Regions from separate parts of the Novosphingobium sp. NPDC080210 genome, predicted to be linked through region 2. Evidence: riboswitches for the same ligand, from Rfam matches in the RefSeq annotation. Region 2 holds a riboswitch; the other holds the start of a gene.

Region 1 (26,592 bases), on a different contig from region 2:
CTGTTCCAGTTTGCCCGCATAATCGTGTGCGAGGAGCGTCGCAGGGTCGATGCCTGCTGCACCTAGCGCAACCCTGTCTGCCCTGCTGAATGCACCTACTTCGGTCGGCACAAGGAGATCGGGAGGAAGATAGCTGGAGGCATGCGTCAAAGCACGCAGATTTCGGGCAAATGTTGAGCGGTAAAGGCGCCGTGCTGCTTCGGCATTCGTGCCGAGCCCGCCCAGAGCAGCCATTGCATTCATTTGAGCAACGGTGTCGGCAAGAGAGGGCGCGATCAAAACTTCCGCCATTCCCGCAATGACCTCATTGGCCACGCCGTCGCGAAGAGCCGCAGAGATCAGAGGCCACGCTTCTGCCTCAAGGCCAACATTCGATGCCGCCAGCTTCGCTAGCTCATCTAGGTGCTCGACGACATCAAAGCAAAGGCCGGTGGCTCCGTGGTCAGCGGCAAGGCGGGCGGCAAGGAGAAATGACTGGGATCGATCGGGTCTTAGCCTCGCCAAGTGCCGCTGCACACTTTCTTCGCGAAGGGAGCCTGGAAGCATGCTGGCGAACAGAAGTCCGCCTTGGTCGATAATTAGTTCCTCAAGCGCATGTTCAGCATCCAGAGGCAGGTCGAGTACTTTGGTCGGTGCCCAAGCATTCCCGCCCGCAGCAATCCAGGCGGTCTCCTGAAGATTTTCTATCAGATCATCAGGCAGTTGCTCGATTTTGCTCAATGCTGCAGCAATTTCCGAGGTGAACTGATGGGGATTCGGCGCGGACAATGCTGTGCGGATGGCGGCTTCAGGCCCCCAGCGCCCGATAAGCCTGTTTTGAACCGCCGCGGCTAAAGGATCGCCCCAAAGCTCGACCAGACGGGTAAATGGCAACAGCGCAGGTGCAACATCCGAAACACGACCACTGAACAGATCAGTGGCCGGAAGAAGGGGGCCATGCTGGTCGGATCGGTGCAAGGGCAGCGATTTCAAAATAGCGTCATCGATCCCTGACTTGAGCAATGCCATAGCCTTGGTGTCGTCCATCGGCGGCATGGTGCCGGCACACTGCGCATCGCGAAGCCACGCGCCTAATTCGGCAAGATCGATCCGTCGCAGGCCAATGTGATCGCGCAATGCCTTTTTCAATTCCGCAGCAGTCGCGGAAGCTACGAGGCGATCTTCCCTGTCCTGCAACAGCGCCAAGACTAGATCATCGAGTATCCCACCGAGCTCATCGAGCTCGATCAGATTGACGTGCGAAGGCACAGCCTGATCTCGCGCAACAAGGCGCCGTAACTCCTCGCGTGGAGCATCAGCACCGAGCAGTTCAGCAAGCTCGCCACACTTGCCAGGATCCCCGAAGCGTTCAACCTGCCGCAAGGCTGCCAGGAGGCAATCGGCCTTCTTGGCCGATGCCAAATCCCCCAAACCGCCATCCTTCAATGTAACACGGTAAATTGGGGGTGACAGGACTGCGCCAGCAAGCACGACCAGCTCCCGATTTGGTGCCGCATCGAACAGCAAACCCTTGCGCTTCAATCCCGCGATGGCGCCCAAAGATAGCCGCACTTCCTCTTCGGCTTGCATCATGCGCGCCGGAATAACCTGCAATTCGCTACCCCGACGATCCGCCGCCAATGCGTCGAGCGATGGACCGTTTCTCAAGAGATGCGATATCAGCGTCGAAGCTTCCTGCGCTACGGTTCCTCGAGATGACAAAAAGGGTTCGGCGGCGGTCAACAGTTCGATTGTTTCGTTCAGCCCCAATTGCCGGGACATCACCCCACCCTGGTCCGACCATGCAGCTTTAACCGGAATGCTACCTCCAGCGGCAGCCAATGCGTTTAGGAGCTCACGATTTTCTACGCTCGGCGGAAGAACAAAGATGCGATCCTGCGGGAGGCGTCGGACAAGCGGCCTTAGCTTCTCAGCAGTAGCGAAATTTTGCTCAACCATGGCGATGGCGCTGCGGCAAGTTTCGACCAACGCCATCCGTGTTGCTTCGCCAGGCTGCGCGCCCTCGAACACTGTCGCCAGCGTTTCGGCGATCTGCCCTTTTTGGAAGGTAGCTGGGCCGGCGAGGCGCACCAGGTCAGCGAGCTGCGCATCAGGCCAGTGTGGATCAGCATCAGCCAAAACCGTGCCGAACGCCAAAACGATGCCGTTTTCGCTGCACCACTCCTCGAGTCTAGGAAAAGCGGCCTTGAGTCGGGCAATCGAGGTTGCATCGCCTCTCGGCACCGGACGAAGCGACTCACCGGCGCAAACCCGCCAGCTTTCCGCCTTGTCGCCCGGCCAGCACCGGGCAAAAGCCTTTCCCTGGCAAGCTTCCACACGGTGCTCATTCCACCATCGCGTACGCTGTAATGCTCGGATCAGCGCATGACGCTCTGCATCGCTGGGTAAGCTGGGCAAGGTATCTGCAATCGCATCGAGCAGCAGCGGCAGCGCCGCCTCGCGGCGGAGCGCCTGGTTCCAACGGGTTTCGATATGATCGTCTTCACGCAGTTTTCGCCGGTCGCTCGACACAAAGAAATAGCCGTGCACGAGCAGATCGATATTGTCCGTTCCGCGTTCGAGTGGTTCGGCAAACAGAGGTTCACCTAGCGGCAAGTAAACAGCGTGGCGCAACCGCAAGTGGCCTATACCTTCACGGGCAGCAGATCGGCACAGGATTACTGCACCATGCGGATTCGCCTTGGGCGGAATGAGCTTACCGTGGATGTCGAACACCTTGTCCCATCCATCGGCCGTCAACAGTCGCGCCGCTTGTCCATCATGCTTCCATTGCTGGCGTCCGCTGAACGAGAGCTCGAAGCCAACTCCCTCGACGCTACCGTCAATGCTCGGGGCCCCGCTCTCCACACCCGGGCCAGATAAGCGCCGAGCACCGCTACGCAGGGAGATCCTGCGCACCTCGCCCGCGACTGGCATGATCTCCACGCTCTCCAGATTGCGGAGGCAGCACAATGTCGCGGCTAATTCCTCACCATCGAGGATATCTGAGATCGCGCCGTCGGGGTGCCAGTTCGTATCTGACAGGCACAGAGCAGCCCCGGGACGCAGATGTGGGGTGCGCAGCGGCAGGAACAGCGCCATGCCCCGTTCCATGCCGAGTGCCGCTGCCTTATCGAGTAGCATCTTCGCTTCGGTGGCAGAAATTTGAGGCCAGTCGCTATGTGCCGCATTGGCTTCAGCAACCTGTTCCCATGGGTTCATGATCAGCGTTTGTGGTCGGCCATCGCGATCCTCCACCCGGCCAAGCGCAATGAATGCGTCGCACAGATGATAGACTGATTTTTGTCCTAGACCGAACCGCCCTACTGCCGATCGTTCATCCGCTTTGCTCCCACCGCTGGCGCGGGTGATCGCGTCCATATGCCGGGCAAGGACGGGGCCATCATTTGCGACAATCAGCCCAGGGGTTCGCAGAAGTGGGTTAGTCGCTTCAGCGAACCCAGCGTGACCGGCCACGACCATCCGGCGAGCACTCGCGTCTTCGGCGTTCTGGAGTAGCTCCTTAAAGATCGTAAAGCCCGAGGCATATCCCTCACGAAGGATCTGCTGCAGTCGAAGAATATCGCTTTCCGCCGAATGGACTAAACCACTAGACTTGATTTGAATATCGGCCACACTTAAATCAGCCACCTGTGACCTCCACGCGCTTAATCCCCATTAACAAGGTTGTTTTTCTCTCTGCGCGATCTCGGTCAGTGGATTTCGACAAGTTCGTTGCCTATTCAATTTACGACGATAGTCGTTTCGGATCTTAAGTTTATTCAAATTTTTTTTTGCTGTTCAGGCGTGAACCATAATAGTCGGCCAACTTCACGGCAAGGCAGGCCATGATTGCGCCCTCTTAGGCAGAAGGTCCCGCAACGCGGCTGGTTCTATGACTTCAACCTGATCGCCCCAACTGAGGAGGTGCCAAGCCATTTCAAGCAGCCCGCCGGCTCGGAAACGAACTACTAGCTTTCCATCGGCCTCATCCTCGACGGATTGGCTGTGGTGGAAGACGAAGCTTCGAGCCAGCGGAGCAGCCTCAGCCGAAAACCGCCAAACGACGTCCACGGGTTCTTCCTCAAAGACGCCAAAGCTGTGAGAAACGAACTCCTTCAGGCTGAAGCTAGGATCTCGCTCAAAGCCATCCGTCTCGAGCTTCAACTTGCTGATGGACGGTAAGCTGAAAAATTTAGGTTTTAGTGCCCCCTCCTGAAGGGCAACCAGGTAATGTCGATGGCCATACAGGAAGCCCAAAGGCGCAACTGTTCGGCGGGTGGATGACCTTCCACTGCGCGAAGCATAGTCGAAAGAGACCTTACGGCACGACTTGATCGCAGTCCTCAGCCCATCGAAAATGCTCGGGGAGATATGGGGGCGAGGTCCAGCTCGGTGCGCTAGGCCTTCTGCCTCGGTGAGCGCCTCGAGGTCGGGTTCGATGTGATTGAGGGCTCCCCCTTCAATCAGGTTTCGGATCTTCGCGGCTACACCTCGCAGGTCTTGAGAGTGAACAGGAAGATTCGCCCGTTCCATCGCAGCGGCGGCGATTTCGATGCTGGCGAGGTCATCTGATGTTATCTCTGCAAAACTCTGAGCTACGCCAGGGCTAAGGCGCCAGCGCTTGGTTCGCTCCCCAGTAGGAACCTCAGTCGCATTGGGGAAAGCGCGCATCACGGCATCACGCATTCGGATTGCCGTTCGCCGGCTGACGTCGAATTTTTCCTCGATATCAGCGATAGTGAGGCCGCCGCGCGCTGCCTGCATTTCTAAGGCAAGTTGGATAAGCCTTTCGGCCCGACTGTAGCGCATGTGTCCCCCTTTGACCTCTCTACCTAGCAAGGTCGTTCGTTCGGGGGCACCCTATAATCGATCAGGCGTGTCCCGCTTTGACATACAGCAAGCGCATCCTAGCCTGAACTGTACGTTCTCTGGGACCAATACTCAATCTCCAGGTGTTACCCACTCGAGCTTTGCCTTATGCATTTTAGCCACGATATGCCCCCCTGAAAATTCATTATATTCAGGTATTTGCCAAAAGATTAGCTCGATATCCGCCCCACTCTCAAGGCCTGCGAGGTAATCATACAATGCACCGATCTTATCGAACGACCTGCCATTCACGTACTTCAAGCGGTTGGCTGCTCGAACGTCAGACGCGCCAAGGTCGCTATCAGTGTCGATGTCTACTACGACGAAATGTCCAGCTGGGTCGACTTCCGCATTATCGACACGCCAAGGTTCGCTAACAATCACCCCTGAGATGTTGAGGGCTCGAGCCGATAGCGGGCTGGGAATAATTCGGACGGATGATTGGACTTCGAGTTCAACACCCGCGCGGCTAACTTTGACACTTACGGGCTCAACAGTTCCGCGAAGTTGATCGACCATCTGCGAGTAGGTTCGGATGGGGCCTGAGCCGTTTATGCCAACAATCCTGTCTCCGGGCCTGAAACCTTCGGCGGTGGAGGATACGCTGGCTACCGTGGGTTCTAGGCCATTCCTGCTGGTGGCAATGTCTATGGGAAGCATTCTGGTGTTCGCATCCTTACCTTGTCGGAGCAATTCCAGGATGTGGCAAATGGGCGGCATTGGCTGAGCCAAGCCGACTGCCGTCGCATTCTTGTCCTCTGAATCTTTGTAGCTGTGGGAGCTGACGCCAACGACTTTGCCGTCAGAGACGCGGATCAACGGACCACCTGAATTCCCGTGATTGATGGAGGCATCCGTCTGAACGAGCCTCTGAGGTGAGAACCAGGAGATGCCAGAGACAATGCCCCGTGATGCTGTGAAGTCGAGTCCCCAGGGGTGCCCGTATGCAAAAACAGATGCCCCCTCGTTAGGCGGGCCTGAGCACTCTAATTGTGCGACAGCTGCCGAGGCCGGGATCTGATCCACCGGTATTGAGAGCACAGCCATATCCATAAAGGTATCAACGTAAATGCGCTTGGCAGGTATCGGCTTGCCATCCTTGAATGTCAGCGTGATCTTGCCGGGCGATCTAGACGCCACATGGGCATTGGTCAGAAACCAGCCGCGTTGCTTGTCGATCAGGAAACCTGTGCCGGAATAATCTCCACGATTATCCGCATTAAGACCGATCTTCGTTTGAACATTGACCTTGACGGTATACCGAACCGCCTCCGCCAAAACCTCTTCTGGTGTTGGAGCCGCGCCGCGAGCATCGGCCAGCGTAGGTAAAACGAATGCAGCGCAACCAGATAACAACAAAAGCTTCAGTCGCGAACCGGCTAGCACAATGGGCATTCATCAATCTCACTTAATGTTTGTTCGCTGCGATGCCGCGAAATGTTGCAGGCCGCAATGGCCGCATGGCCTTTGAGTGTCCTCTAATGGCATTGGTTGTGGGTGAATGACATATGGATGCTGGCCAGGGACATGGGGATGTCCTTTTCACGCGAGGCTTGCGCAAGCGGTCTGAGTGAGAGAAATGCTCCGAAGCATTTCGAGGAAGCGCATGGGGCAAGGTCAACGTCAGGAAGTGGGAGGTGATAGCACCTTTACCCACTTGAAGGAGAAGCAGAGGGCCATTCGTGGCAGTTTTCCTGAGGACCTGGGTTTGCGGGTGCATAGAGCGCTAAGCTGGCTCGGCCGCGCAGAAGCTGAAACCAACGATCCCGACATTCGATTCATTCTGCTTTGGATTGGTTTCAACGCCGCCTACGCTGCGGACATTGAGCGTGACACCGAGAGCGAACGAGGCGTCTTTCAGACCTTTTTTGAGGCGGTTGTTCGGCTTGATTCTGACGATAGGCTCTACCGAGCAGTCTGGCAGAGATTTCCTCAAGAAATCAGACTTCTACTCGCAAATCGTCACATCTTCTTGGCTTTTTGGAAGCACCAGAACGGTGTGCCAGGGTATGAAGATTGGGCTGATCGCATGTCCACAAGTCAGCGTGCGATTAATGGTGCGATCGCGCGCAAAGACACCGCTAAGATACTGTCGGTCCTTTTTGATCGGCTATATGTCTTACGAAACCAACTGATCCATGGTGGCGCGACGTGGAACAGTAGTGTCAACAGGTCACAGGTTAAGGATGGAGCGGCGCTCTTAGGGGTTTTGTTGCCGATTTTTATCGACATCCTAATGGATAATCCGAGCCATGAGTGGGGCAGACCATATTACCCTGTCGTTGATTAGGCCGGTTTGCGCCGCGCTCAGAGGCTCATCGAGAGATGCAGCTCTGGTAGAGCGCAAAGCACATTTACCAAGCGGATCTGTTCAACGGTCTCGCACTTGGTTTCACGAAGTCGCGGAGAGCCAAACACAAGCGCCAATGCTCTCGCACGCGAAACTGCTACGTTGATCCGATTGCGTGAGAGTAAGAAATCAAGGCCACGAGGAACCTCGTCGGCAGAAGATGCAGTCATGGACACAAGGCATGCAGCCGCCTCCTGCCCTTGAAACTTGTCGACCGTCCCGACCCTTACGCCAGTGGGTAAGGCTTCGCAAAGCGCCAGAACCTGAGCGTTATAGGGGGCTACCACTATGATGTCTTTTTCGACGAGCGGTCGGCTTGCTCCATCAGAGGATGTCCAATTTCTGCCTAGCAGCGCGTCAATCGCGGCTCTTATTGCTCTAACTTCAGCGTCAGCCACTTGGGCGTTTCCAGCGTGTTGCACGGGGACCCAATAAGCCCCAGCCGATGGCAGCCCCGGTGCATCAATGGTCTGAAGTTGGGTTGCTTCATGACTAAGTAGGCGGCTTTCATACACCTGCTCCGAAATGAAAGCGCAGACTTTGGGGTGCATGCGCCTCGTGATCGGAAGGAAGATCCCCGCGTCCTCAGGCACAGTTGCGTGATGCCCCAACAGCCACTCAAGACATGAGCGATTTGCAGGTTCCGGGTGTGAGCCTTGGATGACCATCGGCAATTGCTGTGGATCGCCGACTAGCACGATGTTTCTTGCAATGCGTCCCATTGCGAGCAGGTTGGCAAGTGACACCTGTCCAGCCTCATCGACAAAGAGCCAATCAAATTTTTGGACGTTTTGTTCGCGCGCGAAAAAGAAGGCTGTTCCACCTACCAGCTGGGATGAAGCCAACGCGGCATCGTCATTGTTGGTGGGGCAAGCAACTGGGCCGTTCTTTGGGTAATCCATTTCACCGGCGTCCGAAACCTTGTGAGCGACCGTGAACGGAAAGTCGGATCCTTCCCAAGCCGAAAGGCATCCGCTGATGACGTTACGGATCGCCTCATGGGCCTGCGATGCCACGGCAACCCTCTTTCCTTGCCTCAACAGAGCCAGGATTGCCCGAGCGGTGACATATGTTTTCCCTGTCCCCGGGGGTCCTTGGATTGGGAGAATTGTTCCGTCCATTTTGAGAACAGCATCAACCACCCCCGTTACGAGATCCCCCCCTTGAAGGATGGGGCCACCGGCCTGCCCGGCTAGGCGAGGTGGATTTCGAGCAAGCAGATCATCAAGCGCGGCATAAGACCTGGGGCCACACTGATCTCGCACGACATCAAGGACAGCTGCGCTGATCGTCGATGTATCAAGCGGGGTATCAGGATGAAGGTGCAATTCATCTCGCAGCACAGCGGAGTTAGCAGCGCCTATCTTGAGGGTCACGAGGCTTTCGGCTTTATCAATGGCCTCGACAGTCACCGACCGAATGCTGCCATCTTCACCCTGAACGCTCGCCTTCTTGCCAGGCCGTAGCTTCGTTTGTTGTGGCGGATATTCATAAGTACGGGCCACAGACCTCTTGATCGTCCATGGATCGTTCACAGCTACTAAGGACGCGAGCGCGTCAAAATCCTCAATGAGCTCGTTTTCATCGCGATCGAAGCTGTCGAAAATTGCCCACCAAGCCGGTTTCAGCTCACGATCATGGAAACGAGCTAAGCTGAACAGGACGTCCCGGCGCTCCTCGTCCAGGCCAGACTGAGCAAGAAGATCCTCAAGCTGCGCAATCTGCACCAGCTTTTCCTCTTCTTTTTCATTGACCTCAGAAACGGTGATCGGTGCCGTGGCCTGAGCAATAGAAGCCCCGTGGCGCAATGTTACGAGCCAATTCCGAAGCTGCTCTGTCGAGACGCAGTCTACGCGATTGTAATCGGCTATCTCATCTAAGATTGCCTGATCCCCACTCTCCCGCCACTTTTCGTAGGCAACCACGGAGCCGCCAGCAGTCTTGACCTCGCCCTCCCGCTCAATCCCGTAAAACACTTCAAGTGCCTTAATTGAGTATGAAGGTTCGGAGGTGACAATGGCCCCTCGAACGACGGAATAAAGATCGACGAACCGCCCCTCACGGAGCCATTGGTCACGTAATGCCTCTCCCACCCCATAGCGCGAGGTCAGGCGCCTTAACGCGGTGATTTCATATGGGGCGTAATGATAAATCCTGGCCGCAGGGTATCGCGACAAATGGTCCTCAAAGAAATCAAATAGCTCGCGGAGAGCTTGCTCCTCTTGGACATGATCGTGGGCCCAAAAAGTCGTGAATTGGCCTTCGCACCAGACGCCGTGCAGATATTCGAGCCCGCCCTCGAAATGAGGATCACCTTCGATATCGTAGAAAAGGTCTCCAGGCTGAGGATCGGGCATTAGCTCAAAGCCCTTACCGGCTTGGGCAGGCCGCAACTCGACCGTGGGGTCTCCATTCTTTCGATCATGCTGCAGGCGAGCCTGGCTTTGCAGCTTCTGGTAGGTGTCTCGAGCGATGCCTTTTACAGGTTGGGCTGACTGCGCCAGATCGGCCATCGTCTTTATACCGGCTGCCTCCAGTTTGATTACCTGCCCGCGGGTAATCCCTGCAACCTGGAATAGGCTGTCTTCCTTTTCCCATTGCGCCCCGCAGTGATCCCGCCATCTGCAAAGGTCACAGTCCCGACACGGCATGGGGCGCGTTGGCTCAGGATTGGCAACAAAGAGCTCAAGACGCTCTCTAGCCATTCTTGCATACGCGTTGAATTCGCTCAGCCGAAGAGTGGCACGGTCCCCGTTCCCCAACTCGACATGAGCGCTTTCAGGTTCGCAGCCCTGGATGTCGGCGAGAAGATCGGAGTAGAGCGCGAGCTGAAGCACATGGCTGGGATGAGGTTTGCGCTTAAGCTTGGTGTCAGCGACCTCGTAGCTGAATGCTCCGAGGTCTGATTGCCGATCGACCCTCTCTAAAAAATCTGACCAGCCACCCCAGTTGCCGGAGAGCAATGCGCCTTGAAAAACCACGTCCGCGCCCTGAGCGAGCAGTTCTCTGGTCAGATTCGCATTTTCAGTCAGATCCCCGCGGTCTATCTCCAGTACCTTCAGGCCGCGGGCTTTTAGCGCCTCCAGGTGAGCTTTTTCGTGCGCGTCGCCGCGGGCCTGCAGCAATGCGGCGTCGTCACTGTCTTCGCACGGATTAAGCCCAACAGCGCCATTCATATACTGAAGGTCGAGATATGTCGCGTGAGAGCAGCCCATGAAGCGCATGAGATCGGTAGCCGATAAAAGGATCCTTCCCTCAAAACGCCTCATTCATTCCCCCTCAAGCAGTTAAGTTACGAGATATTCAGTTCTGGTCGGTCGCGCAAATAAGAGAGACCTCACAGACACCACATAAAATGTCAGCCCCCTCTTCGGCCCATGCACGCGTAGTGCAGCCTGAACACTCGTAGCGTAATTTGCGTTTTCCCGTCCTTGGCTTTGGCGCAAAAACGACAGGCTTTCCGTCGACCTCCTGCGGCAAACCCTCCAAGGGTGAAGCAGAGAACTCCATCTGCACTCCAGCGTCAGCCAAAGATGCTTGATACTGCTGAATTCGTTCTGGTGGCTGTGGCAGATGACGGTCAAGCCACGGCAGCTCGAACCCTTCAGCTGTCAGTTGCCTGCAGCTATGGAGAAACGGACCAGACGGTATGATGTAGTCGGACATGGCGTGACCCGTCTCACGACCGCCAGGAAGGCCTGTATGCGAAGGCTGCAATCCAACTGCAATCATCTTGTCCGCCCACTGGCGATTGTGAGGATTTGAGCGGCTTGGCTTGCCATTCTGGTGCTGCCAGACGTGGACCATCTCATGGACTAACGTTGCCATAGCGGACTCGACGGGCTGGATTGTGAAGTATCCAGGGTGAAGGCCAAGTTCACCAATCAATTCGCCGCCTGGTGCTATGAAACGCTGAGCGTGGTGGTAACCGTGATGGCGGTTGCTTGATCGAACCGTCATCAGGCATTGGCCTAGAGTCCCCTCGAACAGCGTCCGGTTAAAGTGGTCGAAGGCAGTCTGAAGCTGCTGATAAAAATAGAGCGTGGGCGTCTGAACTGTAACGGGTCTGGCAAGCATGCTGTGTGGGATCTCGTGGCGTGCGAATCTCTAATGATCGCGCACGGACCTTACCCTCTTTGAGTGTCAGAAGAGGTCATTCTGGCATTCAAGTGGGTGAGGCCCAAGCTGGTCTCATCTCAACCATGTCCCCAAATGGCATTCTTGAACGCACTGGAGCATCAGTGCCAGTCCGGGTCACAGCAGCCAGGTCGCGAAGTTTGAAGTGTCCTTCGCTGGCATCGCTGCACCTTAAGGCAAATCCAGCCACGAGATGATTCGTGGTCCCACTTCACTTTTCTTCATGGGGATCCTTATGAACTTTCGCATTTTCAGTGCGGCGTTGTGCGCGCCGGTAGCCCTTATTGTCTCAAGCCCGGCCAGCGCTGAGGGGTTTGAGGGATTTCGTGTTGACCTACACGGTGGATACGATGCCGTTTCAAGCGTCTACACAGTCGATGGAGCAACTGCTGGTGTGGGCATCGGCTACGACGTGCCAGTGGGGGAGAGCGTGATTGTCGGTGTGGAAGCCAATCTGGACTATTCGTCCGCAAAGGATGAAGGCGTCTATTTTGGTGTAGCGTATTCTCAGGTTGCTCGCCGTGACATCGAGCTTTCCGCGCGCCTTGGCGTTCAGCTCGGAAAGACGACCCTAGGCTACCTCAAGGCTGGCTACAGCAATGCTGGGTACGAAGGCGCAGCTGCTGGCTATGGCCTGTGGGCTTACGAGAAGGGCACTAGCGACGGCATCCGTCTCGGCGCCGGTCTCGAACAGCGAATTGCCGAGAAGTGGTTCGTCAAAGGCGAATATCGCTACACCCGTTATGGCTCTGACGATGTGAACCGTAACCAAGCCATTTTCGGCGTCGGCTACCGCTTCTGACACCCCAGCCTCCTGGGGTGTTTATAGGCACCCCTGGGGGCTTTCTCCCTAAAGAAGGCTTTCCTCATGAAAATCGATCGCTTCGCTCTGGCTGTAATTGTTGCAGCCGTCAGTCACCAGGCCAGTGCTCAGACCACGCCTGCTGCTCCTTCCGCGCAAACGGTAACGGCCCTACAGACCGTTTCGCGAGCACTGCCTGCTAGCACTTTGATCTCAGTTACCCCTGATGCCGAGATTTCATCAAAGCATGTCGAGGTCGGCCAAAAGGTCGGCTTCACAGTCGTCAACGACATTACTGATGGCGGTGTCGTTGTTATCCCTCGTGGCTCGCAGGTCGTTGCCACCGTGACCTGGAAGACCGGCAAAGCCGTTGGAGGCAAGTCAGGTAAGTTTGAGGTGACGTTCGAGAAGGTGAACGTTCGAGGGCGCGACTATGCGATGCGCGGCGTCCATCGCCAGGAGGGCAAAGGGAACACGGTCGCGGCGGTATTCGCGACATGGCTCGTCAGCGGTCGCTCTGCGGTTATGCAGCCCGGACAGTTCGTCAACGCCTTTACGGCTGAAGCAATCCCATACTGATTATGATGATGGGGAGGCGTGCCACATAGCTGGCACGCCTTCATTAACGGCAAAAGCAGAAGATTTATTTGGGTTCTGACGCGAGGCTATGTAGTGCAGAGAGCACTTCGTTGGCCTCGGAAATTTTCCAATCCAATATTTCTAGAGCTTCAGCCACCGAGCTATGAGACAGTTCCGTCACGTATGCAGTTTCTTCATTATTCCACTGGTCTAGCGGCCCAAGCAACCACTCACCATCGTGGCCTTCGATGGGCCGCCCATTGAACTCTGCAGGAAGCACAAGATCGCCTTTGGCATCTCGAAATTCAGGCAAGGGTTCGCCATCGTCATCGAACCACTCTCCCGGAATGTAATCGACGATTTCGTAAATGCAGACACCCAGGACAAATCCGTCATTTGCCGGTTTGGCGCAGAGATACTCTGTCCACGTATCCGCCATGGTGCCCTGCTCACGCGAGAGAATTTTGCTCCACGTCATGTCATCTACCTAGTCGTTGTAATTGTCGAAGAAAGGTCGAAAAATCCTTGGCAGGTCGAGTCCAAGCATCCCTTCGATCTCAGCTTCGAACTGTTTTCTCGATCAATTGCTCCAAGCGGTCCAGCCGCTCCCAGCGGTAAAGCTCCGGCGACTTCCAGCGACCGAAGTGACCGAGCGCTGCTGTCCCGGTGTAAATCGGGCGAAGCAGAACAAGCTCTTTGATGATGCCCGCCGGCGTAAGATCCCAAATGTCAGTCACCGCCGCTGCAATCTCTATGTCGGCGACCACCCCAGTGCCGTAAGTTTCCACGCTTACCGATACCGGTTCAGCCACACCGATAGCGTAGGCCAGTTGCACAGTGCAGCGCTTAGCCAACCCAGCCGCGACAATGTTCTTTGCCACATGGCGTGCCGCGTAGGCTGCAGAGCGGTCAACCTTGGTGGGGTCCTTACCGGAAAAGGCGCCGCCCCCATGAGCGCATGCCCCGCCGTAGGTGTCGACGATTATCTTTCTACCCGTAAGACCTGTGTCGCCCTTGGGACCACCCACAGTGAAGGGGCCAGCGGGATTGAGAAACGCCTTGAAGCTATCAGTGCGCATGCTGAGCGGGATCACATGATCGAGCACCTCGGCGGCGAGGTATTCCCGGACTTCTTTGATCGAGATGTCCGGCCGATGTTGCCAGGACAGCACGGCGGTATCGATCCCAACGGGAACGCCATCAACGTAGCGGACAGTCACCTGGGCCTTGCCGTCGGGTTTCAACACACCGCTGCCAGGAACAATCAGGGTGCTTGCCCTTTGGATCAAATCCGTGGCTAGGGACCAAGCTAGGGGTGTCAGGGCCTCGGTCTCGTTCACAGCATGACCGAACATTAGGCCCTGATCACCAGCACCCGTCGTTTCGCCTCCATCGACACCTGCCTGGATCTCTGGGCTTTGGTGATTGAAGCGAACCTCGACCTCGCAGGTGGCGGGATCAATATCGTACTGATCGGAACCGTAACCAATCTGCCGGAGCGCCTCGCGGACGATCCCGGGAGCGGCAGCGCGAACGGCTTTGAAATCTTCCACCCTCTCAGTTCGAAACTCGCCGGCAACGATGATCTTGTCGTTGGCCGCAAAGGTCTCGCAGGCGACGCGGGCGTTACGGTCCCGCTCCAGGAATGCGTCGAGAACAGCGTCGGAAATCCGATCGCAAAGCTTATCGGGGTGTCCCGCAGACACAGATTCCGACGTAAACAGGCCATTGAAAACAGACATGGAAAGTCTCCATTTTTAGCCATTTCGACGACGTCGGGGGTGGCAATCAGGAACAAATCCCCCCAGCCCGTGGGTGGGCCAGCCCTATTTCAGAAAATCAGCGGAGCACGATTAACTCGGGCGTTCCGCTAGCATCGAACCATACGATCGCGTTTTGCTGATACTTGCGTCCCAGTTCACACGCCTGCTCCCGACTGATGCCAATCGCCGCATAGCTGGCCTCAGCGGGCCAGCTGGGGTCTTCGCCCTGACCGGCTCCTTCAAAAACGGAAGCACCGAGCTTGAGGAGATCTTTTCGCAGCTCGCCTTGGCGGACAGCGTTTTCGGCTGCCGGGAGTTGGACGCTGAGCGGATTTTCAGCAGTGATAAAGGCGCCGCCGGATGCTCCGGCGGCACCGACCAGCTGAGCTGCGGCCCTCGAAGGCTCGCCAATTCTCAGCACGATTTCGCCGCTGTCCGCGAATGCGCGATATTGCGTGCGCTTGTAGGCCTCAATCAGTTCTGCCGGCACTTCAGAAACAGACATAAAAAAACCCTCCTTACGGAGGGTCGACACGGCTTCCGCTTCGTTGCTCCGAAGAGCCACATCTGCTTTCGCAAAACCACCTTGCCCGGATCGGCAGGTTGGCGTGGGTGTCGACCCAACTCTTGATGACGCATTTTTGTTAACTGTTCCGCGCGGCTGATGCAAGAGGTTGCAAACCCGGATCAGTCCCCGTGAAAGTTCTGGCCACCCACGAAAGCGGCTAACTCCTGATCTGTGTAATCCTCTAGCCGCCTACCTTCAGGCACCCAGCTGTCCACGAACAACCCCTCTTCGACCGCAGCTTTCATTGCAGCTTCAGGAGTTAGAAATAGGCCAAACCACTCGAACTCCCAGCCACCTTGTCCGCAGCAGTATGACTTTGCGGCCAAGACTGCTTTGTTGCCGAGCTGATCCGAGATCGGGTACCCTTCTAGGTATGGCCCGTAAAACTCAGACCTGGCACTTTCGACTTCCAAACGTGCGTAAGCTGCACGGTGCGCATCAGTAATTGGCTGTTCCGGCTCGATATCGAGACGATCTCTAACTTCTGTGTCTTCGGCTTCTAGGGAATGCATTGTCCCCAGCGCGGCATCCCCAAACTCGTAAAATGCAGAAGCGCCATCCTCATCCAGCCAGCCCTCTATTTCCTCCTCAGCTGATGGGTCCGCCACGCCCTTATAAAGGCTGCTAATCGCCGCGTCGCGCGCGCTCCATAAGGATTGAGGGAGAGGAAGTTCACTAGACATACGTAAGCCAATCTTTGAACCGAAAGTCACCTACATCTATGGAGCGGCTCCAGTTTTCACGCAACGGGCTGGCTTTCTAGATGTGTCAATTGAGGTCACAACTCCTCCTACCCTAGTTGACGCTCGGCCTGAATTCAGCCCAAGTAATGACAAATTAGAGATGCGCTAAGCGACATTGTTGGCTCGGCCGCAAATGTCTCACGGAGAGATGGGCAGTGAGCCATCATGACGGGACAGTATATTACCTCCCTGGTCGCGGGGGCAGGGTTGATGAGGGGCTTGGTTTAGCTCTCCAAAGGCGTGGGCTTACCGTCTACGGCCAGCACCTGTTCGGAGAGTTCCAGCGCCTGATCTTTTCGGATCAGATCCAGGTGATCGCCGAGGATCTCAAACACGAGTTCTGGAGCGAAAATGGGTTAGTCGTGGCGAACTCCTTTGGAGCCTACCTTTTCCTGCATGCGCAAACACTGCTGGAACCATTTCCAGGCAAAGTCCTACTGCTCTCTCCTATTATTGGGGCCACTGCTGCCCCTGGGAATGGGCTACGGTTCTCTCCGCCATTCGCCGACCGGCTCCTCCAACTTGCGCAAGGCGGCGAACTTACCAAACCATCCCGCTGCGAAATTCACGTTGGAGAATCCGATTGGCAGAGCGAACCTGCAAAAGTCGGCCGCTTAGGCGAACTTGCCGGGATCCCGGTAACGGTCGTGCCCGGAGGCGGCCACATGCTCGATAAAGGCTACGTGTCAGACCTGCTTGATCGCTGGCTCCCAGCTCCTATGACCTAGGCACATCAATCGTCCGCTACCAACTGCTCGAAGATCTCACAGGTCTTGGGCCTGGAAGGTCGGGGGCGAGCGTCACGGGCTTTCCTATAGTGATGTCAGATGAACCAACGAGCTGTGCTCCGGTTTTATCTGCGAATGTCTCCGCGATGGATTTCACGCCGGCCAATGCAGCGCTACCTAGCAGAGCTTCTAGGTCCTTTGCATAGTAATCAAACCACGGAAGCCCTGCCGCAGTGTAGTCCTTCGCCGTGAGGGGCTCGTTTTGAGCCGCCTCACCGGTAACTGCCGTCCAGTCCTTCGCATGGATAAGCGAAACGAACACACGTTCCGTCGTATCCCAATCCCAATCCTCGAGATTGAAAGCGTCCTCATAGATCTCCTGGTGCATTCGCCCTCCAGCCCCCAAGCCCATCTCGACGCTTTCGCAACACCTGCTCAGACATGCGTCCATCAGCATCGCAGGCCCACTTGCCGCCTTGATCCTTTTCCAGACCGACGCCTTGAGTGGTGTGACCGATATTTGAACGCCCCCCCACTCACTAGCTTGTGTAAGCTGCTCTTCAACCGAATAGCCATCGCCAAGGGGCATAGCGACGAATTGGCGGATCACGCCTTTCTCGATTGCAAAACCGTCAAGCCATGGCTGGGATGGGGATACGACATAGTCCTGAGGGTCGCGATGGAGGCCTGGGCGCCAACTTTCACCTGACACCGCGTTGATTTTGCCCGCTGCAATTTTGACCGCAACCGGAAGACCAAAGCCGGTCTCCATGGAGTTGCCATCAGACCATTCTGGGCCATCGTTGTTGAAGCTCATCCACATGGCCTCGGCTTGCCACATTGGCATGATCACCCCGCCGCGATCCAAGGTGTGGGCGGGCAGATTTTTAGCGTAGTCCTCAACATGACGCAGTGGGAACGTGCCCAAGCCCGGCGGCAAAAAGTAAGTTTGCTCGGTGTCCGGAATACGCAACGTGCGCATGAAGCTTATCGAAAACTGCGCGTCCGGTTCAATGCTCGGGAAGCGGAAAATCAGGTCATCATCCTCAAGGGTTGGCATCGGACTTCCTTTCACCATTGCCCGTCACGCACATCCCGCACGATCTTGAGCACCGCTTGGTCAGGCATGGATTTGATTGAGCGGATCAGATCCGCGAAAAGTTTGGGGCGAGAGAGAATCGCCTGTCGGAGGTCGGCTGATATCTTTCCGGCCATAGCCAGCAGGACATCGGCATCTTCTCCGAGCTCATACGCCAGCTTGAGTAGTGTATCCTCACCTGGCGGCGCGACCTCGTCACGCTCAACACGGGAGAGATATGCAGGCGTTACGCCACAGCGCATGGCTAACTGGCGCAACGTGAACGCTCGATCATCCACCGCCAGTGCTTCGCGCTTCTGACGCAGGTAATCACCTAGCGAGGCGCTTTTTGAACTGTTGAGCAAGTGTTGCATGTTGCCTGACTAGGCAACACCTTTATCCACGTCAAGGTTTGTGCACCCAGTCCGCTGACGGCGTATGCCAAATGGGGACATTGTTGATTGCACTCAAACGGGCTGGGCCGCAAAACAGCGCCTTAACCTTACCCAACGCTATTGAGCACAAAGCCGTTCGCAGCCAGACTCAGGCGGATAGATCAACCTCGAATCAAGACCTCGAGTGATCTGAATGAATACGTGAGGGCAAGAGTGACGGGTTATAGCATCAATTGGAACCCGCTGGTTCGCAGGGATTTTGAAGGTTTCAAAAAGCTTGCGATGGAGATTGAGGACCCCAGTGCGCGCGAGAAGGCACTTCTTAAAGCCGGTGGGCTGATCGATGCGCTGATGGGTGAGTTGGTGAGGATCGGCTATTTCACCGACCCCGAAAGCGTCAATTATGCCATTGAGAAATATAAAGCGGCTATTGATGACGGGCTTGAGCTAGAGCTCAGAAAAAAACTCTTCCAAGAGATTTCGACCTTCACTCAATATTTCGAAGACTGCACAGCTCTAACATATGTGCCTTTCGTCCTGGGAGATGCGGATCGCGGCATAGTCTCCACGGCCACACTTGATTACGTCAGTGTGGCAAAAATCGAGGAAGGCGCCGACCCGATGCTCGTTCCTCGTCATGTTGTCCGCATGATCGAGGGTAAGCTTCCGGTTAACCGAGGGGCTGCGTTTGGCGGTCTTTTGAGCACGGGAGACCCAAGAGTTTGCTCGGGCCTGCTTTGGGACCTGCGGCACCAGCTCTCTGAAGATGAAATCAATGAGGCCTGCCTTTGCCACACCGGCTTTATTGGTAGTGCAGCGGTTGAGTTCTACCTAAAATGGCTCGAAGAAATTGTTCATACGGGGCAGGATGAACTGTTCGGCAAACTGGCTTCGGGCTTGGCCCTGTTACGCCGAAACGTTCAAACGGAGTTTGTGTTCACGGGGCAGCGGCCATTTCCTTATGCCAGCGTACAGGGCGAGGAACTTTTGGCCATTCTGAAGCCCGTGCCAATTGACGATTTCACGCGTCAAATTGCCTCCCGAATGCTTCATCTTGGTAGTCTTGAGCACGAACCCAGGGTTATGCCTGAAGTGCTCCGAATTTGGAGTATATGCACTCTGCCTGATGCCAAAGGCATTCTGATAAGCGACGACCTGACTGAAAGGTGTTGGGAGCTTATTAAGGGGCCGAGGAAGTCCGACCCGAATGTAAACGAAGCGCTTTGCGAGATTATCGATGCCTCGATAGGCATCAGTGGCGATTTTTCCCTAGCTTCCAAAATCGGTGAAGAAATCACCAAACGTGGGGTACCCGCCATCTGGGAGTTCGTGTTTTCTCGAGGGGAAGCCGCAATCACGAACCAACGTTGCGACGGGCCTAACGGAGCAACTTGGGGCCAAATCATCGCGATGCCGGTGGTATGTGATACTGAGACTAGCGACGAGCAGATCGTCGAAATTTGCCAGGCAATCCCACCACTTCCGGATGGTCAGGAGTTCAAGTTCTGTCCAGTGATCATGACGTGGTCCAACCTCAACAGGATTGCCTCCACTCGCCTTCTCCACGCTATGCTGCAAAAGTGGCGGACTGACGAAGATAAGCCGGCAGTGGAAGCTGATATCACAATGTATGCCGCAGCCACCCGTGAGGAGACGGCTCTTGATGAGGTAGTGTTTCAGCGGAGTCAGATTTCTAAATTGCGCTTCCTTGTCGGCTATCGCTTTGAGACTGAGGACTTCCCGGATTACCCTCAGGATCAGAAAGTCGAGTGGTCTTCTCAAGCCAACGAAACACTGCAGTCGGCGTGTGGAGACAAAACCATTGGGGTTAGGTCTCCTCGTCCCCTCGGGTATGCGCTGTATACCGCTCAGAGCGTAATGACTGAGTTAAACGCTAAAGCTGCTGTCTGGATTGCAGAACGTTACCACTCTCCTGTGGCGCAGGATAAATTTGGGATCCGCCTGGCAGCATATGGCAACCTATACACGGGGCTAGCAGATTGCTTTGAGGCAACGGCCTATGATTTGGAAAATGGCGAGACCATTTTTCGTCGAGAGATTCCGATCGTTCTCCCGAGCGTCAGGCCGCACTGGAAGCAAGAGCTAGACCATCTTAGGGTCAATTTGGAAGCTGGTGGCTGCCCTTACGTGGCGGTCGCGCCCATCCTTCAGAGCATTTATCTAAACGACCGGATTTTCGAGGAAACAAAGTGCGTCAAGGTTACTCTTGGCGCCCCGACATCTCTGGGTGACCAGGCTGAGGACGGCCTTCCATTTGAGAACATTTCAGAAATCGCTGAGGAAAAGCAACGTTGGCACACGGAGGGAGAACGTCTCCATGTTGATGCTGAGGCGTTTAAATTAGCATGCGCAGGGCAGCTCGGGCTCGATATCCAAACCGTCCGAGCATCAGGCGAATTCGCGCTCATCAAGGGACGCTGGTTTCCGACAATTCTCATTTTTCTGCGTAATGCCAAGGCCGCAGATGGTTCGCCCATAGATTGGCCGCTGGATGCCACGTTAGTCGATACCGCAGTTAGAGCCGCTGCAGCCGAGACCGGCCGCCGCTGGGCCCATTGGACTTTTGGCGGTGTTCCAGAAGAAGCCGAGGAGGTCGATGTCGAGGCCGTTTACAAGTTGGCACTCAATGATGACCTGGCAGCGCAGGTGCAGCTGGCCCAAATCCTTTACCGAGGCGATAAGGTCGAGCGAAACTTGAGCACTGCTCTGCAATGGTTTCGTAAAGCCGCCTCTCAAGGCCATGGCGAGTCCCAAGCAATGGTCGCCTACATGTTGGATGAAGGCCTCGGATGCGCTCAGAATGAGGTTGAAGGTCTGCACTGGCATCGATTGGCAGCAGAGAATGGTTCTGCCTATTCGCAGAGGAAGTTGGCTGCTGCATACGAAGCTGGGGAATTGCTCCGGCAGGACTATGAAGAGGCGGCGAAGTGGTACAGATTAGCTGCTGACCAAGGGTCTCCCGACGCCCAATTTTCCTTAGGATGGCTTCTGTACTCCGGGAATGGCGTGCCCCAAAATCTCGAAGAGGCAGCAGAGTATTTCGAGCGGTCGGCCCTCCAGGGTAATGCCGCTGCTCAGTATAACATTGCGGCGATGTACGGCCATGGCGAGCACGCACCCGTTGATCGTGTTAAGTCATATGCTTGGCTCCGATTGGCAGCCGAGCAGGAATATGAAGGGGCAGAAGGCGGGATCGAGGAAATTTGTAGCAGGATGTCTGCCGATGAGATGGCAAAAGGGAAGGAACTTGCCAAAGAGCTAGCGGCAACGATTGGGGCTCAGCGATAGATCCAATGATGTTCCCGAGTGGGGTGCATGCACACGCTCAATCAGACTGAGACATCCCTAGCGGCACTTCTAGTTTGGCCGCACATGGACTACCTGACGCTATGCCAATCGGGGACATGCGTTATTGTGCTGGCCACAGCTTTAATCTCGACAACCTAGGCTGAATTCCCTCATTAATCTCTGGCACGGCAGGCAAGCTATTTGCCTGGTATAACGCTCGGGGGGATGATGTTCGGTCTATTCAAAAAGAAGCCAAAGACCCTTTTAGATCAGTTCATCGTGGCAGCTTACGGGGATCGCCCTCCCAAAGCGCGCAGGGCCGACCTCGGGATGGCAGTAGATTTGGCTCATAGTGCCCTCTTGATGGGCGCGGTTGAAAAATCTGAAATTTCCGACATTGCGAGAGGGCTGTTTGAGGGGGAAATCCCCTATTCTACCCATGATCTGGCACTCGCAACGGCTCTAAACTTTTTCAAGCGCCCCGAATTAAGGGGCGACTTGGAGACCGCTCAGCTCATGGCGCGCTTAACCGCACTCGAATGGCTGCAGGAGGGTAAGGTCGTACCACTTCTGATGAAGTCCTTCGAAGACACGCTGTATAAAGCTTTCAAATAACCCCGGGCTTGCCGAACACTTCATGCCCAGGCCTGGGCGATCAGTAGCGCTAGGACGATCAGGGTAAACCACGGCCACGGTGTCGCCCATGGGGACTGGACCTTCACGCTCTCAAGCCGCGCTATCGACGCTTGAACGGCCGCCTGCTGAAAATGCAGATCCTTGATCGCAGCCTTCATCACGTCAGTCTCGACGTAGGTAGATGCGTCGTCTGCCAGAAGCTCGACCTCTTCCAGCAGCCGAAGCACTTCGCGGAGGCGTGGCAGTGCGTTCGGATCAGGCGTGCCGAGCAACGCCATGGCCTCTTGATGCTTGCTCTTGGCTAGCGTCAGCATGTGGCTGATGTGTTCAACAGCAGCGTCAGGCAGGTCTGGATCGGCAGCGTCCATGGGCTACTCTTACCCCATCTTCGCGGCAGGGATATCCCCCCACCGGTGTCAAACGGCGTTCAAAAGGGACCCCCGATCGGCGTCGAAGAGGGACCCCCTTTTCAGATAATATGATGCTGGTTTGTTGAAGATGGCCTTGCGCTGCGTGCGGCGGAGGGCGGGCGTAGCCCGACCGGAGGCGCGCGCAGCGCAAGATAGATTTTTGAAGGCGCCGAAGGTGGCTGTCAGCTGCGGTTTTTGAAGCGCCAGCTGTCGTTGCCCGTCTCGACGATATCGCAGTGGTGGGTGACGCGGTCGAGCAGCGCCGTGGTCATCTTGGGATCGCCGAACACGGTCGGCCATTCGCCGAAGGCGAGGTTCGTGGTGATGATGACGCTGGTCCGCTCATAAAGCTTGCTGATGAGGTGGAACAGCAACTGCCCTCCCGAGCGGGCGAACGGCAGATAACCGAGCTCGTCGAGAACGATCAGGTCGAGCCGCGACAGCTGCGCCGCCAGGGTCCCGCCTTTGCCGATCCGGGTCTCCTCTTCGAGGCGTGTCACCAGACCACGCTGACCACGGCACGGACTGATGAACTCGCCATCATTGATCAGGTTCTGCAGGGCGAGATCCACCTGCCCCCCCATGCATGCACCGTTGTTCAGGTCCAAGCCCTGCCGCGCCTGTCGAACGGCAAATATGATTTTAAGGCGATGGACGGTCTCGCGCCATCCCGCGAAAAAGCGCCGTCATTCGAGGCGATGTTCGAAGGGTTCAACAACGAACCGTTCAGCCTCCGTAAGCTAACCGCCTTCCTGGGCCTCGCCTCGCGACGGATTGCGCACCATTGCGCGGACATTCTCCTTCTCGACGTCGCGGCCACCAGCATCTTCGAAATCTTCGAGGAGTTTGGCACGGAGAGCCCAGATAGGATCGGGCGAGAGACAAGGTTTATCGACATCTCAACGGACTCGCTCTCGTTCGTTAATGCCAGCATCGCACTGGAAGGATATCTCGGCTTCATCCCCCCGCGCTGGGATCAACTCTCGCTTGCCGAACTGGAGGAACTCAAACATGTCGCCCATGTTTAAGACGCGGCGCATGGAGGCAGGAGTCGTCCTGCGTGCGGCGGCGATATCCCTCGTGGCGCTGAACCATGCCAACCCCGATATCGACCAGGTTTTGGGATTTAACTTCTCGGGTGGCATGAGCGTCCTGATGGCGCTCTCCGGCTATTTTTTTGCGAAGTTCGTGCTTGACGCTCCCTCGCTCCCACAGATGCGGCATCGATTGATCGGCTTCGGGCGATCCATCCTGCTACCCAGCTTCTTCATGGTCTTATTCTTCTTCATCATCTTACGTAAATTCGATGTTTTAGAATTATTGTTTATCCGAAACCTCTTCACGGACGGTCGAATATCCAAGTTTCCGACCTGGTATCCGCAGGTCATGATGCAGATCCTGATCGTCGTCTACATCCTGTCCTACATCGGTCTCATCCGGAATTTCGGTCGGAAGCTACTCCCTTATTCCGTCGTTTTGCTGTTTGTCGCATCCGTGTTGCTACGATTTTATCTGGACAACTATTCAGATGGTCTGGACCATCCTACACTGCCCTACTCCCGGTTCTGGAATTTTTGCCTCGGCTGGTGCTTCTACTTCTTTGCCGATCCCTCAAGGACTCCGAAAGGAAACAGGGTCGCGATGGCTGCCCTGGCGATTGCCAGCAGCTTCCTCGTTTACGGGGCCGCCAAACTACCTGCCTACTGCCTCATTGCGGGGACCCTTATTTTCCTCTTTGTAAGGGACATCGCAGTCCCCGCCATCCTGCACAAGCTCATCACGATCGTCGCCATGGCAAACCTCCATATCTTTCTCTGGCACCGCTTCTTCTTCGAGATTTACGAGGACATCATGCATGTCACCGCCCAAGGTGGGTTCGGCATGTGGCTATTCGGAATGTCGGCAAGCGTCGTTCTGTGGATTGGGTGGGAGGCGGCAGTCCGAACGGCGAGGGAGTTCGCATTGGCATCAACCTCCCTGAAATCGAAAGTTATTCCTTCCGTCCGAAGCCATACTCTCCCGGCAAGCTAGGGCAGGAATTAAGTGAAATGCGACCAAATTTAACAAATGATTGCTGAGATGTTTTTCTTTTGATACAAAGAACATGAATGCACCTTGGCAGAAGGTACGCGTCTCATGACAGACGGGAATTTTGATGTACCTGTTACAGGAACGCCCGTCATTCTATACGAGCTAAATGAGGTATCCTGGCAAGTTGTTGATTGGTACATTGGAAGAAATCCTCATGGGAACTTCGCGAATATTTTAGGCATGTCGAGATCCTACACCACTGTTACGACAGATGTGGGGGAACTTCATCCCTGGGTAACGTGGCCGACATTGCATCGGGGGGTGGACAATCGCAGCCATGGAATTGAGTTCCTTAATCAGGATCTGACGAGAGCGAGCGAATTCCCGCCTGTGTGGGAGACCGCCGCCAAAGCCGGGAAGCGGGTCGGTGTTTTTGCAAGCCTGCAATCCTATCCTCCCCCGCCCGACGACGCGTACGCCTTCTACATCCCCGACACTTTCGCGCCGCAGCCGGGCACGATCCCGCCCGAATGCAGGCCGTTCCAGATGCTCAACCTTCGCCAGACAGCACTGGATGGGGGGATCGTCTCCGACGTGAAACCGAGCAGAGAGCTCGCAACACTGATGCTCGGCCTGGTTCGGATCGGCTTGTCTTTGTCGACCGTTCTCGCTCTCGCGCGGCAGGTCATTCTTGAAAAGATCAATCCACTTTACAAGTCGCGTCGCTCGATCATGCAGGCGCCGATCGCCTTTGATGTCTTTAAGCATCTTCTGCATCGGACCAAACCGGAGTTCACGACGTTCTTCACCAATCATGTCGCGGGCATGATGCATCGATATTGGAAGCATGCTTTCCCGGAGGAATTCCAATACACTTTGACCTCCGATGAAGACAGGTTGAAGGCGAAGAATATACAGCGGGCGATGGATGTCGCGGATTATCAGCTAGGTTATCTGCTTGACTATATCACCCGGACTGATGGAACCTTGATCGTCGCGAGCAGCATGGGACAGGAAGCCGTTTTCCGCTCCGGCGGCGATCAGGCCCGCATCATCGACGTTCCAGCCTTCGTCCGGGCAATCGGGTTTAGCGGAGATTATCGTTCGAACCTCGCAATGCACCCGGATTTCAATTTCGAGTTCGACACGCCGGAGGATGCGGGGCGTTTCGCGTCGCTGGTGGAAGCTGCGACATTCGCCGGAGGAAGACGCCTCTGTTACAAGGTCAACCTTGTAAACAGGACCCTGAATTTCGGATTGGCGCAGCCGCCGGAAGGCATGGACAATTATGTGGAACGCCCCTCCGGCGGCGGCGTGAAGGAGAGGATTTCCTTTGCGGAGGCCGGGATCAAGCGATTCAAGCGCGACGTCGGCACGGGATATCACCAGCCCCGCGGCATCCTCCTTTGGCACCGGCCGGGAGAGGCGAGCGACGCTTCGAGGGAAGTCATCCAGAGTACTGCTGTGCGGGCCATGATCCTTTCCGCTCTCGGCATCGCTGTGGAGCCAAAGTCTCCGCTTCCCTCCGATAGAAACCCCACCCGCAACGAGGCCGAACAAGTGGATGCGTCCTGACCGTCCGCTCTGACAATGAGATGCGATGTGGATGTCATCATTGGTCCTTGCATCTTGTCAGCCGACCATGGGACGGTCTCAACGCTGGAAGCCGCATGGTCCCGGATCCACGGTTCATACGAAAATGTCGAACAGCGATAAGGGCAGCGGCGCTATACGGCCTGCGCGCTGCGGGTAATGCACCCAGCTTGCGCGCCATGGCTTAGCGCTCCAAATGGCTTTCAACCGGAAGTCCAGCGCACGATGTCCGCCTTCTCTATCTCCAAGGCATCAGGCAGGATCCGTGGATCGGTGATGGTCAATTTATTTCGATACCGTGATGATATGACTCTTAGAACCGCCTTCCGCGCGTGAAGGTGCCTCCGACCGTGCGTTCAGCGGGGCTGTTCATCAGCCAGTCCGCACACTGATAAAAAGGGGCTTGGCAAAGGGCGAGATCGCGATGTGCAAGTCGGCACCGCCGTCTACGCATCAGGCTTCATCCATCGCAGGTCTGCGACCGTAGTCACTCAGACGTCATGGTCCCGGTCTAACGGCGCACCGCGGTGCAGCGTAAATGCGCGCGCCATTTCCCTTCAGATTTCGCATTATGAGGAGTGCATCGTGCGTACCACCGTCAGAGCTCGCTATGAGCTGG
Region 2 (6,004 bases):
ACCAGCACCTTGCCGTCTGGTCCATACCCAGAGAGCCGGCCAGCGCGGCAAGAGTTGAACAGCGCATCGCGCAGGGCAAGTGCCAAGAAATGCTCCGGTGGCAGGTAGGAGACTTTCTCATCGTATCCGGCCCAGCCTGTAATCACGCACTGATCGTTGACGTGGTGGGACCAAGGTGCGGGGGCGCGAGTTTCCAGGCAGAGCGCTGAATGAATTCGATACCTGCTGGCATCAATCCAGTTGGAGCCATCGAGGCCTATCGATCTGCCCGCTTCGGTTACGATTTCGGGAAGGTCTCGCTCGAACGGAACGCTGGTTACCACGCCGCCCGAAATCCACATTTGATCTGACCAGATAGAGACCTCTACCTGGGCATAGGCATCCCTATCGAGCCTGGTCGCCTCTTGCACGATAGCGTCGGCAACCAGGTCGCAGAATTTATCTGGGTGGCCGGGAAGAGCGGCTTCACTGAACCGGATCATGAAGGATACCTTTGCAATTGGGTGTAAGGAATACCGGCCGCTCTCAAGGCGGCGGGCGATCCGTGCCTTGCGATGATCGCATGCAGCCGGGCAGCAGAACGCGCCGCGGCGACGAGACTGGGGTCGAGCCCTTCGATGAACCCGTCAGTGACTACAACAGCTGCTCGGGGACGCGTTTCGATAACGTGCCGCAAGACGCAGGCCATACTGGTGCCGCCGGTCGTTGAAGTGACCAGACGACCAGCTTGGATATGCGCTGGGACGACTTCATCACTGAATGCCCAGAAAGGCCTGCGGATGTGGCCGGCGAGCCTTGTCAGCAATGCGATGAGCGCTGGCATCTCAGAATTCATTGAGCCCGAGACATCGAGATAAACCTGAGCAGTGGCGCCTTTTCGCACGGCTACACTCTCCCAGCGGGATTGAGGCAGGATGGGGTCCCACAGCGATCTTAAGAATGCGCGGCGATCTCCAGGGGACAGAACCGGCAGCTGGATGGAGTGGGTCCCGCCCACTGCGCGCCTAGCCTTGGGATCAGGAAGAACATGGCGCCGCAAGATTTCCAGCGCAGCTTTCTCCCATTGGCGGACAGGATCGTTCGCTGCCTTTTCGAGGTCAACGAGGGCTTGGCTATTTCCCAGCCCGGCGCGTTGCCCGCGCCAAATGCCAGCTCCGTTCATTTCGCGCATGGCTTGCTCAAGCGCGTCTGTAATTGGTCCTGGCAATGGGCCGCCAAATTCCTCGTGGTTGCCGATCAGGTCTCCATGCAGAGTGGTTTCGGCCGGTTGGGCTGTCGTAGCACCGGCCTTTGCTTGTGCTCTCGCAATCTCTTCGGCCAGTTCAGCAATGTCATCAGCGACCAGCGTTCCGGCGTAGAGCCCTTTCCAGGCCCGATCGACCGCAGACACATTCTTGAGGCGTGGTAAATCGACTTGTTCGGCAGGAGTTGGGGGGCGAAGCAGCTTGGTAAACCCTGCGGCCTCAGCATAGTACGTGCGGAAGAATGATGCCCAATCCTCCCCCTGTGTGCGGCAAATGATCGCATTAATCACGGCGTCGAAGGCAATGTGGCGGGCGCGCGAAAGATGTGCAGAGCTCTCGGTATGCCGCAGCAGGACATGCAGAAACTCATGCACGATGACAGCCTTCACATGGGTCTCGGTCTTGCAGTGAGCCGCGATGAATTGCGGGTTCACCAGAAAACGCGGCTGAGCCTCGCAGCTCACCGCAAGGGTCGGAACACTCTCGGTAAAGGTCACCTCGAGGATCCGCAGAACCGCCCTGACTGCAAAGGGGTTTTCGTCGATGAGCTCGCGGTAGAGTGCGAGGAAATGATCAGGTTTCATTGATAGAAGCTCCCTGGATCGTAGAGTTCGAGGCGCCGCCCAAGGCTCACCTCAGTCCAGATTACCGGTCTCTCAGGATCATAAATCGAGCTGGTCGATAGCCCGAGGATCAGGGCTTCACGCAGGATCACTTCTGGCCTCTCGAGCCGGACGTCTTTTGGTGTAAAGTGCTCTGGCGCCGGGCGCGCCATCAGGCGTCTCGGTGGGTGGTCAAACAGGTCGCGCAGTTCCTCAGGCGACCGGCAGCCGGCATCGCTGAGAAGCTCTTCCATGAATTCGCGAGGGCTGGCTCCAATTCCAAACCAGATGCCCACCCTCAATACGAGCGGGATCTTCACGAACGCATCTCCTGGACCGAGGAGAGAGCTCGTGAGGTGCTCCCTGTGCCATCGGCTCATTGGAGCGCCTGAGTTGGCATATCGCGCCGAACCGGGGCTGATCGCTATCACGGCTGCACCCGCGAACGGATCAATTCAACCGCAGCATGAATGTCCTCTTCAAGCTGTTCAGGCCGCTCGATGGGGATCTGCTCAACGAGGCAATGGTAAAGAAACTGCCGAGCACGCGATAGGCGAGCACCTGAGAGCTTCTGTAGGTGGAGCGCCACCTTAGTGAGCTTGGGTGGGTGGCTAGTTTTCGTGCCCGGCGGTTGGCCCCACTCGAGGTGGCCATCAACCTCAAGGATTGGGGCTGCTATGCGGGCGAGGTCATTCACTCCCTCCGCACCGATAGGAAGGCGCCCGGCGGATGCTGCCGGATAAGTGACATAGGCAAAGGCCGCAGCCCTCTCAGTTCGTTCTGTCGCAAGCAACTGTGCAACGGCCTGCGTGCCGGCGTCAGATGAGGGGCACCGGGTGAGCAGGATCTCTACTTTTCGTGCAATGGAAGGCTCTGCAAGAAAGGCATGGACCCAGGCAGCCTGCGTGCTGTTTGCAGTGTCCCATGCCGCGCGGTGCGCGGCTTGGACAAGCTCAGCCGAAAGCTGCTGGCCCCAGGCCCTGTGAGGCAGGCTACATCGTAAAATCGTGATGTAGACGTCCTCGCGGCATTCTGCAGCGATGATGCTTGCTGCAAGCAGGCTGCGCGCAAGTAACCGAGTGCGGCGAGGTGAAATCCTGATGCCCGCAACTACAAGGTTGTTTGTGACGGCGGTGACATAGTCCAGCAGATAGGGGGGGCAGCAGACGAGTTGCTCCTCGAATGTGCGCCTCCATCTGGTCAAAGCTACCGCCAGAGCGCCACCATCGTCAGCAATTCGGCCTTCGCCAGCCGGTGTCGCAATGGCTCGGCGTTCCTGTTCGCTTAGCTGCTCCCAATCGGCTGCCTCGACGAAGAGACTGAACCTGTCAGCGAGTGCAGGATCGAGAGGCTCGGAACCCAGGTAATCATCGTCGCCACCTTGATCACCCGACGGCGGGTTCATGGCTGCCCACCTGAAGCGCAGATTGGAAAGGGCGATGCCCTGAATTTTGCGCTCGTGGACAAGGGCGAACAGGCGGTTTTGGTGTTCTGGCTTGCAGCGACTGATCTCGTCGATCAGCACCGATTGTGCGGGCCATACTGTCGCTGGAGTTTCCAGAAAGCGGACAGTGCCGGCTTCCTGTTCTGGAAACGGGAAGCCCACCAGATCGTCAAAGGAGATCAGTGACGCGTTGTAATGGCGGTGCTCGAGGGACAGAGCCTCGGACAGGGAGTTGAGCAAATAGGTTTTGCCGGTCCCTGACCGACCTACGAGTAGAAGCGGGTCCTCAGTTACAAGAGCAGCCAGGATGGCGATCTCGAGCTCATCAAAGCCATAAACCCCAAGGGCGGGCAGGAATTTGCGGAGCTTGCGCGGTCCATCATCGGTGCCCGCCTTGGCTTGGCTTGGTTCGTCAATTATCAGGGCGTTCATTTTGTTGGTCCTCTTCGGTGTTGGCCGAGAAGGACTGCCCGCATCCCATGTCTTCCCCCGCTTGATTGCCTAGGGCCGCATGCCGCCGTTTGGCGGAACCACCTTACCCGGGCGGGCAGGTTGGCGGAGGCGTCAGCCCCACTCGCTATGCTTGGTGTGGTCGGTTTTACCGGTTCAGCTGCTCCCGACCCCGCTGGATGCTTATCTCTGGGCTAGGCGCCTCGACATCCAGTGAGTTTAACGGCCCAACTCTTACCCAGCGGGTGAATGCGCCGCTGCCTAGGCAGATTACTCGAACCCGCTTGCCGCGGAAAACTGCAAAGTTTCCGCGCTTGTTCACTGGCACATCGTAAAGGAACGATTGCCCGACCTGATGAACAAGGTAGGTTCTCGGATCGACACTCCATCCGACATAGCCAAACCACGCACTCATAGATTCAAGGTCGCGTTGGAGACGCCGCTTCTCGGAACTCCAGCCTTCAATTGACTGCAAGCGCCGGATCTTCGCGCCCAGAATGTCGTCAAAAGAATCAGGATGCACGTCACGAAGGTCAATCAGGCGTGATCCATGCCTTGGGAAATAGCGAGAAGTCAGCATGGTTTATATCCGCAGTTCAGGATGAGATCCGAACAAACTGCGAACGTCAAAATGGGCGCTGTTATCATCATTACCTCCTATGTTTGCCCTCGGGCCTCGTCGTTGAACCACCGATGCCGGAGTTGGCCGGTTGGCAGGGCAGAGCCCTTCTTGACGATGCTTGCTAGCTAGCGTCCGCTGCGTTCATTGCAACGAAAATCAACTATCAGCCGCCCAAGTCAAACCCATCCATGTCCTCAAATGACATAATTGATCTGATGTTCTCAAGGTGAAGCACAGCGCATGGTGCTGGCAAGCTTTGGTGTGTCATAAGAGGACACTGTAGGTAACTGTGCTAATTGCATGGTCATTGGTTCAACGCCACGGTTAGACAAGTAAAGGTTTGTCCTGCGGGGTTTTAATACATGCGCTTTAAGTTCGCACTTCTCATCGCCTTGCTGGCAATCCCCCCGCAAGTAGTCTTGGCCAAATCTAGCCCGGCAAAGGCTCCGGAAGAGATCTTGGCTGATGCTGAGCGCTACACAGTCAAGGTCGAAGTTCAGACGACCATTGGTCTGAGGAACGATGAGCGCGGTCGAGGCAGCGGTACAGGCTTTTTGATTGATAAGGGGCGCGGATGGATCCTGACCAATGCCCATGTTGCTTCTCGTTCGCCCGGGCGGATCACTGTCGCCTTTAAAGACGGAGAGCCGGTCCTAGCCAAACGTATCCACGTGGACGCGTTCATGGATGTAGCGATCCTTGCCATCCCTCTCGGAGAAATACCCGCTTCTGCCATCCCAGCTAAGTTGGAGTGTTCAGGGCTGCCCAGTTCTGGCGCCTCCGTATTCGCTTATGGCCACCCTTCGGGGCTCGATTTTACTGCGTCTCGCGGTATTGTTTCTGGTGCATCCTGGTTCCCGCCATTCACACTCGTCCAGACAGACGCGACAATTAATGCAGGTAATTCCGGCGGCCCGTTGATCAGGGTTTCTGATGGCCTAGTCGTCGGTGTCAGTTCGCACAGTTACAAAGACACCGAAGATAAGAACGCGACGTCGGTAGGCTTGGCCCAGCCAGTACCCCCCATTTGCCATCTTCTAGACCTGCTCAAGCAAGGCCGAGATGCTCATACGAAACTGTTGCCAGTCGATATCGCGACTGGCCGAAATGGCCGGGAGCCCACAGTAGCCAGTTTTGCAGAGGGTTCGCGGCTTTTGCCGGGAGACCGAATTGTACGCATCAATGGCTCAACCGCCATCGTGACCTACCCAGATCTGTTGGACCGTCTGCGGGGTGCCAATCAGCCTGTTAAGGTGGGCGTGAAGAGAGGCGGCGCTGATCTCGAGGTTTTATCAAATCTTCGGACTGTGCCTGATCCGCTTGGGCACAAGGCGATAAATATCTCGGGTGTGATCATTAGCGAGCCATGGCGTGTCGATAATGCAGAAGTCGACCCCGCTGGGAACCTGGTCGCCGTCGACTTCGACACGGAGGCTGATCTTGGTGCATCCGATGTTCGGGCGTCAGACCGGCTAAAGTACGTAAATGGACGCTCTTTCACCAGGATTGACGACCTTTACGAGTACCTCGATGGTCTAAAGGACTGCGCGGAGCTTGAGATGATTTTCTGGCAGGTACCCGAATATAAAGAGTTCTCAGGCGGTCATATTGTGGCGCGAATGCACAAGTCGAAACTTGAGAG

The links. Region 2 has a riboswitch for S-adenosylmethionine ahead of ACQKOE_RS16460 (hypothetical protein). Riboswitches for the same ligand answer to the same signal wherever they lie in the genome.
Region 1: it holds a riboswitch for S-adenosylmethionine, as region 2 does, so the genes downstream of both, ACQKOE_RS13035 (DUF3293 domain-containing protein) here and ACQKOE_RS16460 (hypothetical protein) in region 2, are expected to answer to the same signal.

The regions. Positions count from the first base shown of each region.
Region 1 covers NZ_JBNNWL010000004.1:252,093-278,684, forward strand. Annotated here, with positions in the region: gene ACQKOE_RS12985 (sacsin N-terminal ATP-binding-like domain-containing protein) at 1-3,630, opposite strand, end outside; gene ACQKOE_RS12990 (helix-turn-helix transcriptional regulator) at 3,811-4,791, opposite strand; gene ACQKOE_RS12995 (S1C family serine protease) at 4,924-6,246, opposite strand; gene ACQKOE_RS13000 (hypothetical protein) at 6,431-7,141, shown strand; gene ACQKOE_RS13005 (TM0106 family RecB-like putative nuclease) at 7,159-10,470, opposite strand; gene ACQKOE_RS13010 (SprT-like domain-containing protein) at 10,505-11,278, opposite strand; gene ACQKOE_RS13015 (outer membrane protein) at 11,574-12,140, shown strand; gene ACQKOE_RS13020 (hypothetical protein) at 12,207-12,719, shown strand; gene ACQKOE_RS13025 (hypothetical protein) at 12,784-13,197, opposite strand; gene metK (methionine adenosyltransferase) at 13,277-14,461, opposite strand; gene ACQKOE_RS13035 (DUF3293 domain-containing protein) at 14,559-14,987, opposite strand; SAM-I-IV-variant riboswitch at 15,017-15,121, opposite strand; gene ACQKOE_RS13040 (hypothetical protein) at 15,170-15,733, opposite strand; gene ACQKOE_RS13045 (hypothetical protein) at 15,949-16,521, shown strand; gene ACQKOE_RS13050 (hypothetical protein) at 16,538-17,581, opposite strand; gene ACQKOE_RS13055 (helix-turn-helix domain-containing protein) at 17,593-17,973, opposite strand; gene ACQKOE_RS13060 (tetratricopeptide repeat protein) at 18,208-21,303, shown strand; gene ACQKOE_RS13065 (hypothetical protein) at 21,532-21,918, shown strand; gene ACQKOE_RS13070 (hypothetical protein) at 21,939-22,307, opposite strand; partial or broken gene ACQKOE_RS13075 (ATP-binding protein) at 22,532-22,852, opposite strand; gene ACQKOE_RS13080 (hypothetical protein) at 23,000-23,377, shown strand; gene ACQKOE_RS13085 (acyltransferase family protein) at 23,361-24,380, shown strand; gene ACQKOE_RS13090 (hypothetical protein) at 24,486-25,955, shown strand; gene ACQKOE_RS13095 (RNA polymerase sigma factor) at 26,559-26,592, shown strand, end outside.
Region 2 covers NZ_JBNNWL010000013.1:96-6,099, forward strand. Annotated here, with positions in the region: partial or broken gene ACQKOE_RS16440 (S-adenosylmethionine synthetase N-terminal domain-containing protein) at 1-482, opposite strand, end outside; gene ACQKOE_RS16445 (hypothetical protein) at 479-1,828, opposite strand; gene ACQKOE_RS16450 (hypothetical protein) at 1,825-2,166, opposite strand; gene ACQKOE_RS16455 (AAA family ATPase) at 2,274-3,722, opposite strand; SAM-I-IV-variant riboswitch at 3,774-3,878, opposite strand; gene ACQKOE_RS16460 (hypothetical protein) at 3,889-4,320, opposite strand; SAM-I-IV-variant riboswitch at 4,390-4,482, opposite strand; gene ACQKOE_RS16465 (S1C family serine protease) at 4,725-6,004, shown strand, end outside.